4 regions of the Bacillus sp. M5A3_1b genome follow, and region 1 is predicted to be linked to each of the others. Evidence: riboswitches for the same ligand, from Rfam matches in the RefSeq annotation. Region 1 holds a riboswitch; each other region holds the start of a gene.
What was found. Region 1 has a riboswitch for lysine ahead of ACLBWW_RS14720 (amino acid permease). Riboswitches for the same ligand answer to the same signal wherever they lie in the genome.

Region 1 (2,210 bases):
TATTTCTCAATAAATCCGTAACCAATTTCTACTATATGTTCCTCATTTGGTTTCCCTTTAAACCCTATATCACCTAGAACGATGTCATCTTCTTTTCGAATGACATACCACGCACCCCAAGGTAATACTTCCTTATCTTTTTTTACAGTTTCTACATGTCCTACAATATGTGGACCACTATCATATCCTTGCTTGCTCGCAACGTGCATCCTCTCTTCTGTACACGGTACTATATAGAGCCTTTCTGTTTCTAATTTCATGTTGATTTCCCCTTTTCAATTAAACAATACTTCAATTTTACCAGAAATAAAAAGAATATTCATTCTATTCATCAGATTTATACTTATTCTTTGAAACGAATTTAAGGAATAATCCTCTTTTAATAGTTATGTCGAATTATATTTTCTGAATTTTCTTTTAATTTTAGAGGGTTTTTCAATATTTTTTGCGAAACATTTGTATAACAATTTTTTCTTTGCTTATTGTTACATAATAGTAAGTTCGGGTGGAGTTTTGCAAGCGTTTCCTATACAATAACCGATATTTTTTGACTTTTCCTAACAAAATATCTTGCAATATATTCAGAAAGTCATTACAATTGCCATATATTAAAAATCTTAGCAATATATCAAATCCTCATCAATCCGATGAGGTAGAGGTTGCGACTTTTATGAGTAAAACGGACGAGACACAGAGAATGTCACCGACTCCGTTTGAAAGGAAAAGTTGCCGAAGTTTATATTTCTTCTCTGGAATTATGAGCTGGGGCTGTCTCCGAAAGGAACAGAACTGTCACGTTTACAAAATTACCGTGTAAACGTGGGGTGCTATCTTAACGGAAGGGTATGATGGGGTGGTTATTTGTGAAACGTTCCGCCAAATTCCTTTGGCGGTTTTTTGTATTTTTCTCCCCCGTTCCTTCCTATCTTACAAGAAAAGGAGTGTTGAACATGAATAGCGCAACGAATCAAGCTACCTCTAAAACGCAAACTACACAAGGACAAGGTGAATTAAAACGCGGATTAAAATCTCGTCACCTTACGATGATTTCTCTCGGTGGTACAATCGGTACCGGACTATTTCTTGCCAGCGGTGGTGTCATCCATTCAGCTGGACCTGGTGGCGCATTAATTGCATACGCCGCAATTGGGATTATGGTTTACTTTTTAATGACAAGCTTAGCTGAACTCGCAGCTTACATGCCTGTTACTGGATCTTTTAGTACTTATGCAACAAAATTTGTTGATCCGTCCCTTGGCTTTGCACTTGGATGGAACTATTGGTATAACTGGGCCATTACAATTGCTGCTGAACTCGCTGCTGTAACATTAATTATGAAATTTTGGTTCCCTGATACCCCTTCTCTTATTTGGAGTGGATTATGTTTAGCTATTATTTTCCTTTTAAACTATTTATCTGTTAAAGGGTTTGGTGAATCTGAATATTGGTTCGCACTTATTAAAGTAGTTACTATTATTATCTTTTTAATTGTCGGCTTTATGATGATTTTCGGAATTATGGGTGGCGAAACTGTTGGCTTCAAAAACTTTACAGTTGCAGATGCACCATTTAATGGCGGCATTATGGCAATTATCGGTGTATTTATGGCTGCTGGTTTCTCCTTCCAAGGAACTGAATTATTAGGAGTAGCTGCTGGTGAAACTGCTGATCCAGAGCGTAACATTCCAAAAGCAATTCGTTCTATCTTTTGGCGTATTCTTTTATTCTATATCCTTGCGATTCTCGTTATCGGTTTATTAATTCCTTATACAACTGAAAGCCTTGCCGCAAGCGATGTTACAGTAAGTCCGTTTACACTTATTTTTGAAAAAGCGGGCGTTGCCTTTGCTGCTTCTGTTATGAACGCTGTTATTTTAACGGCAGTACTATCTGCTGGTAACTCTGGTATGTATGCATCAACTCGTATGCTTTGGGACTTAGCTCGCCAAGGTAAAGCACCAAAATTCTTAGGCAAATTAGACAGCCGCGGTGTACCTGTTAACGCATTAATCGTAACGTCAATTGTCGGTAGTATCGCTTTCATTGCTTCCTTATTCGGCGACGGTGTTGTATACATTTGGTTATTAAACGCATCTGGAATGTCAGGCTTTATCGCATGGGTCGGAATCGCAATTAGTCATTACCGTTTCCGTAAAGCATATATCGCACAAGGTAAAGATTTAAAAGACTTACCATATAGAGCAAAATGG
Region 2 (2,210 bases), on a different contig from region 1:
GTGGACTTTTTTATAATAATTGAGTAGAAAAAGGGCAGTGGGAGACAATAAAACGGAGTTTCTATGTATGATAATTATCGTGCGCAGAAAGAATCGTGTAATAATACGGAGGTTATAATGCGAAGATTATTATATTTTATAGTATGCAGTAGTGTTATACTTTTTGCTTCACCGAGTGTGTCGGTAGCCCAATATGATGCACCTCTTATGGAAGATGCCCTTTATTCTGTTTTATTTCCGAAAATAAATAAAGCAATTGAAAAACAATATGGGAGCTTGAAGCCTTATCAATGTCCTAAAATTATTAGTTTAAAAAAAGTGTATAGCGGTACATATTTATTTCAAGCAAGTATTGAAGTAACGAAGTATGAACGAGTTGCTGGGAAAATTGCTCCACCATTTGAGAAGGTAACGATTACATTTAATAATGAAGAAGGCGAATGGGAAGTGTCAAAGATTTCAGTAAAGCGCTTACCAAATGATACGAAATTAAACTGTAAAAAAACAATATAAAAAATTGTTTGACAAATAAAATGATCCTTTGGTATTGTTAATAGCAACAATTAGATGTTTGAAAATTAAATAGACTTACCTCATCTACTCTCAAAGGTAGAGGCCGCGATAGGAAAGAGTAAGCTATGGGAGATTTAATGGAATCTGTGATCATAGGTTGAAAGGGACTATTGCCGAAATATAAGAATAACCATCTTATTCATATATTGGGACTGCATTGAATAAATGTAGTACTGTCATAATATTTATTTTATGGAGAGCTATTTGGAGATGTTGATGCGGTTTCTTATTTTGAGGAGATAACAACTCGTTTATTTTTTCAATATATATTTTTCCTAATAAGAAACGCGTGTGAACATTGTTCCGCGCGTTTTTTGTCTATCTAAAAGCGTGCTGCAATGAATAGAAGATTGGGGTTATGAGTTTTAGAGGAAATAAGGGAGGAATTCAAATGTATTTACACGGCACGAGCCGAATCAATGGGCAAGGACACTTAGAAATTGGAGGGTGCGATACGACGCAGCTAGCAAAACAATACGGAACACCACTTTATGTATACGATGAAGAGTCAATTCGAGGAAAGTGCCGCGCGTTTCATCGTGCGTTTAAAGAAAGTGGTTTCTCTTATCAAGTAGCATATGCAAGCAAGGCGTTCTTGTGCATGGAGATGTGCCGAGTGGCTCGTGAAGAGAATATGTCATTAGATGTTGTTTCTGGAGGAGAATTATATACTGCGCTGCAAGCAGGATTTCCGGCATCACGCATTCATTTTCACGGCAATAATAAAACAGAAGAAGAAATTGTGATGGCTCTTCAGGCGAATATTGGTTGTTTTGTCGTAGATAATTTCTTAGAATTAGAAATTTTGCATGATTTAGCAGTGCAACATGGGAAATTTGTGAACATATTAATTCGTGTAACGCCCGGAGTAGAGGCGCACACACATGAATATATTACAACAGGCCAAGATGATTCGAAATTTGGATTTGGCGTGTCAAATGGTCAAGCGATGCAAGTAATTGAGATTGCTTTACAAAAATCAAATTATAATGTGTTAGGAATTCATTCACATATCGGATCACAAATATTTGAAACGGCCGGCTTTGTGCGAGCGATTGAAGTTCTTCGTCAATTTTTAGAAGAAGTGAGAGAGCGAACAAACTATGTAGTAAAAGTGCTAAATGTAGGCGGAGGATTCGGAATACGCTACACAGAGTCAGATACACCATTAACTCTTGAGACATATGTGCGAGCTGTAACAAGTGCTGTGAGGGAACAATTTACAGTATGTAATTATCCCCTGCCAGAAATATGGGTTGAACCAGGCCGTAGTATTGTAGGGGATGCTGGAACGACAATTTATACAGTCGGATCTGTGAAAGACATTCCTGGTATTCGGAAATATGTATCAGTGGATGGTGGGATGACTGATAATTTAAGACCTGCTTTATATAACGCTCGTTATGAAGCGATGTTAGCGAATCGAGGGAATGATGAGAATGAGGAACTTGTCTCGATTGCTGGGAAGTGCTGTGAGAGTGGAGATATGTTAATTTGGGATATCACTCTACCGAAAGTTGCTTCAGCCGATTTATTAGCAATTTCTTGTACAGGGGCATATGGATACTCGATGGCGAATAATTATAATCGGATTCGTAGACCAGCTGTCGTCTTCGCGAAAGGCGGCACATCACAAA
Region 3 (2,210 bases), on a different contig from region 1:
AAAGGTCTTGTAAACGTAGCTACAGGACGCGGTTCTGTAATTGGTGACTACTTAGTAGAACACGAAGGCATCAATATGGTATCGTTCACAGGTGGTACAAACACAGGTAAACATTTAGCGAAAAAAGCTGCAATGATTCCACTTGTATTAGAACTTGGTGGTAAAGACCCTGGTATCGTTCGTGAAGATGCTGACTTACAAGATGCTGCAAACCATATCGTAAGCGGTGCATTCTCTTACTCTGGTCAACGTTGTACTGCTATTAAACGTGTACTTGTACACGAAAACGTAGCGGACGAGCTTGTTAGCTTATTAAAAGCGCAAGTAGCTGAGCTATCAGTTGGATCTCCAGAACAAGACAGCACAATCGTTCCATTAATCGACGACAAGTCTGCTGACTTCGTTCAAGGCTTAGTTGACGACGCTGTTGAAAAAGGTGCAACAATCGTTATCGGTAACAAACGTGAGCGTAACTTAATTTACCCAACATTAATCGACCACGTAACAGAAGAAATGAAAGTTGCTTGGGAAGAGCCATTCGGCCCAATCCTTCCAATCATCCGTGTTTCTTCAGATGAGCAAGCAATTGAAATTGCTAACAAATCAGAGTTCGGCTTACAAGCAAGTGTCTTCACAAAAGACATTAACAAAGCATTTGCAATTGCTAACAAAATCGAAACTGGTTCTGTTCAAATTAACGGACGTACAGAGCGCGGCCCTGACCACTTCCCATTCATCGGTGTAAAAGGTTCAGGTATGGGCGCACAAGGTATTCGTAAGAGCCTTGAGTCTATGACACGTGAAAAAGTAACTGTATTAAACTTAGTTTAATCTTATATGTAGAAGCTGATCTAATTTTGGATCAGCTTCTTTTTATATCAAATAATTATTCATTCCTAATAACAAACTCTTCTCTATAATCTGATTATTACTATATCCATTGACGTATAAAAATTCATTTGTTACTCTTAAAGACGTTAATTTAATATTTAAATCCTCATTCGTATCTCGGTGAGGTAGAGGTTGCAGTCATTAAGAGTATCATTTCAGGAGATGTAGTGGCATTGATGAAGGAATGAGAAAGGAATGATTGCCGAAGTAAGCCCGTGTCCACCATGCACGCTTGCTGGGTCTGCATTTAATAAGTGCAGAACTGTCACAAACGAAACGTTTCGTTTGTGGAGAGCTATCGAGAGGTATGTCGTGGGTTTCTTATAAGATAGAAAGCATGTAGCGGCAAATTACGTGCTTTTTTTGTTTTGTTTGGGACTTCTCTTCTCTACTAAGAAGACATACATATCTCCTCGCTTGACTTGGTTATACTAACTTTGGAGGTATTTTCTATGCAACAAAAAAAATGGGGCTTTTGGGTATTAACAGCTTTCGTTGTCGGTAACATGGTTGGCGCTGGTATTTTCATGGTGCCAAGTACGTTGGCACAAACAGCAAGCCCTCTCGGTGTCACTTTAGCTTGGTTAACAACAGGGTTTGGTGTTTTAATGCTAGCTCTTGTTTTCGGTAATTTAGCAATTCGTCGTCCTGATTTAACGACAGGACCACAAAGTCATGCATATGCTTTATTCTCAACACCAAAAAAGAAAAAAATGGCTGGTTTCAGTATGGTATGGGGATATTGGGTTGCAAACTGGGCAAGTAACGTTGCCATCATTACATCTTTCGCGGGATATTTATCACTCTTTTTCCCAATTATGAAAGATACACGACTACTCTTTTCAATCGGCTTGTTCGATATAGAAGTCGGAAAACTAATTACATTTACGATTTGTTCCATCTTACTTTGGGGAACTCATATTATATTAACAAACGGTGTAAGCGGAGCTGGAAAGCTAAACTTCTTAGCAACAACAACGAAAGTAACTGGATTCCTTTTATTCATCGTCGTTACTTTATTTGCATTCGAAGCTTCTAAGTTTGGACAATGGTACACACCGATGATCGATAAATCAGGTGTATCACACGGCCTTCTTTCACAAGTAAACTTAGCTGCTCTTACAACGCTTTGGGCATTTATCGGAATTGAATCGGCAGTACTTTTATCAAACCGTGCTACCTCTCCTAAAACAGTAAAACGCGCAACAGTTGCAGGATTACTTATTACAGTTGCGATTTACTTAGGAATTACAATTTTAACAATGGGTGTACTTCACGTTGATAAATTACAAGCTTCTGAACGTCCATTAGCAGATGCA
Region 4 (2,210 bases), on a different contig from region 1:
AAATCTATTACATTCCCTATACGACCAAACCTCGTATCATAATCATATTGCGTCTCAAAATGAATGTGTTCTTTACGCGGTGTATACTTCCAATAACCACGCCCTATTTGAATAAGTGATAATTTATTATCCGTCCAAAATTTTAAAGAAGAAATCCGTTCTCCCGTTTCTTTTCTTATTTCACCTATCGATTCTCCTTCCCCAGCTATTTCAAGTCCAAATCCGATCTTTGTTTTATATAAAAACTTCTGCGGTTCTCCTTCTTTTTTCTCTAAATATGAAATTTCAGTAAAGCGAGCATCCCATTCTGTATGTATATGTGGTTCTTGCGTGTATTCCCATAATTTCTCCATTGTTGTGTTCATTTCTGCCGAAACATAAATAGGCTTTTTCCCCTTCATTCTTCCACCTCCAATGCGCTATAATTTTAATGTACATGCTATGAATTTATTTTGCTACAGTTTTCACAAACTCCTCCAAGAGAAGAAAGAATTTTTAAAATTTATACAAAACACTTGATTCCCCGAAAAATTTAAATTATTATAAAACAAATGTTACCAACAACTTCATAAATCAAACACTCTCGCCTAAAACGTGAGATAGAGGTTGCGATACTTATGATTATTCTAATGGAGACACAGAGATGTCTATGAAATTAGATGAAAGGAAGTATTGCCGAAATCGATATATTTCTCTGCATTTATCGATTGGGGCTGTTTTCGAATAGAAACAGAACTGTCATATGTACAGCAGTGTATGTATGAAGAGCTATCTACAAAAAAGAGATATCATTTTTATGGTATTCCTTTTTTGGCGGTTTTTTTATTAGCTCCGTTTTCTGTTTCCCTTTTCCTGTAACAGCACCATCCTCACTTATTTGAGATGGTGTTTTTTGTTTTTCTCTGGTAACTACAGGAATATTGGGATTTATATATGTCCTAATCTATTCTTAAAAATGGATGAAAGAAGGAATTCGTAATGGAAACGATTGTACAAAAATTTGGTGGCACTTCTGTTGGAAGCGTTGAGCGCATTCAACATGTAGCAAATTTAATTATTGAAGAATATGAACGAGGACATAGCATCGTCTCTGTCGTTTCAGCAATGGGAAAAAGCACAGATGAACTCGTAGCACTTGCTAACGCGATTTCAGAAAATCCGAGTAAACGCGAAATGGATATGCTTCTATCAACAGGAGAGCAAGTGACTATTTCATTATTAACGATGGCACTACAAGCAAAAGGTTATAACGCGATTTCATTAACTGGATGGCAAGCTGGTATTACGACAGAATCTGTACATAATAGTGCACGGATTACTGAAATTCATACAGATCGAATTCAGTCTTATCTTACTGAAGGCACGATTGTTATTGTAGCTGGCTTCCAAGGAATGAGTGAAAACCATGAAATTACAACGCTTGGCCGCGGTGGTTCTGATACAACTGCTGTTGCATTAGCCGCTGCACTGAAAGCAAAAAAATGTGATATTTACACGGATGTGACCGGTGTATATACAACGGACCCACGAGTTGTAAAAGATGCTTATAAATTAGATGAAATTTCTTATGACGAAATGCTAGAACTAGCAAACCTCGGTGCTGGTGTATTACACCCGCGTGCTGTTGAGTTTGCTAAAAATCATAATGTCATGTTAGAAGTTCGCTCAAGTATGGAACAAGAAAACGGAACAATTGTAAAAGGAGAATATAACATGGAACAACAATCAATCGTTAAAGGTATTGCATTTGAAGATAATATTACACGCGTCACAATGAAAGGATTGGAACAAGGTGCACTTTCAACAGTTTTCTCTACATTAGCAGCGGCACATATTAATGTAGATATCATCATTCAAAGTATTACAAATGAAGGAACTGTTCACCTCTCCTTCTCAATCCATTCTAATGATTTAGAAGAAACATTAGAGGTATTGGAACAGAATCAAGAAACACTTCACTATGAATCTGTAGAATATGAAAATCATTTAGCAAAAGTATCCATTGTAGGATCGGGTATGGTCTCTAATCCTGGTGTTGCTGCAAATATGTTCACTACTTTAAAAGAAGAAGATATTCATATTAAAATGGTAAGTACATCAGAAATTAAAGTGTCTGTCGTTATTGACCGCCTTCATTTAGTAACAGGTGTCGAGGCACTGCATCAATCATTTATGGCGAAAATTGAGCCTTTAGTGCAGATGAGTTAATT

Region 2: it holds a riboswitch for lysine, as region 1 does, so the genes downstream of both, lysA (diaminopimelate decarboxylase) here and ACLBWW_RS14720 (amino acid permease) in region 1, are expected to answer to the same signal.
Region 3: it holds a riboswitch for lysine, as region 1 does, so the genes downstream of both, ACLBWW_RS20660 (amino acid permease) here and ACLBWW_RS14720 (amino acid permease) in region 1, are expected to answer to the same signal.
Region 4: it holds a riboswitch for lysine, as region 1 does, so the genes downstream of both, ACLBWW_RS06295 (aspartate kinase) here and ACLBWW_RS14720 (amino acid permease) in region 1, are expected to answer to the same signal.

What each region holds. Positions count from the first base shown of each region.
Region 1 is NZ_JBKEZY010000004.1:408,417-410,626, forward strand. It holds gene ACLBWW_RS14715 (GNAT family N-acetyltransferase) at 1-260, opposite strand, end outside; lysine riboswitch at 646-838, shown strand; gene ACLBWW_RS14720 (amino acid permease) at 951-2,210, shown strand, end outside.
Region 2 is NZ_JBKEZY010000002.1:340,690-342,899, reverse strand. It holds gene ACLBWW_RS07945 (DUF3888 domain-containing protein) at 118-513, shown strand; lysine riboswitch at 603-784, shown strand; gene lysA (diaminopimelate decarboxylase) at 965-2,210, shown strand, end outside.
Region 3 is NZ_JBKEZY010000007.1:193,044-195,253, forward strand. It holds gene gapN (NADP-dependent glyceraldehyde-3-phosphate dehydrogenase) at 1-831, shown strand, start outside; lysine riboswitch at 1,010-1,197, shown strand; gene ACLBWW_RS20660 (amino acid permease) at 1,344-2,210, shown strand, end outside.
Region 4 is NZ_JBKEZY010000002.1:23,964-26,173, forward strand. It holds partial or broken gene ACLBWW_RS06290 (hypothetical protein) at 1-401, opposite strand, end outside; lysine riboswitch at 593-779, shown strand; gene ACLBWW_RS06295 (aspartate kinase) at 979-2,208, shown strand.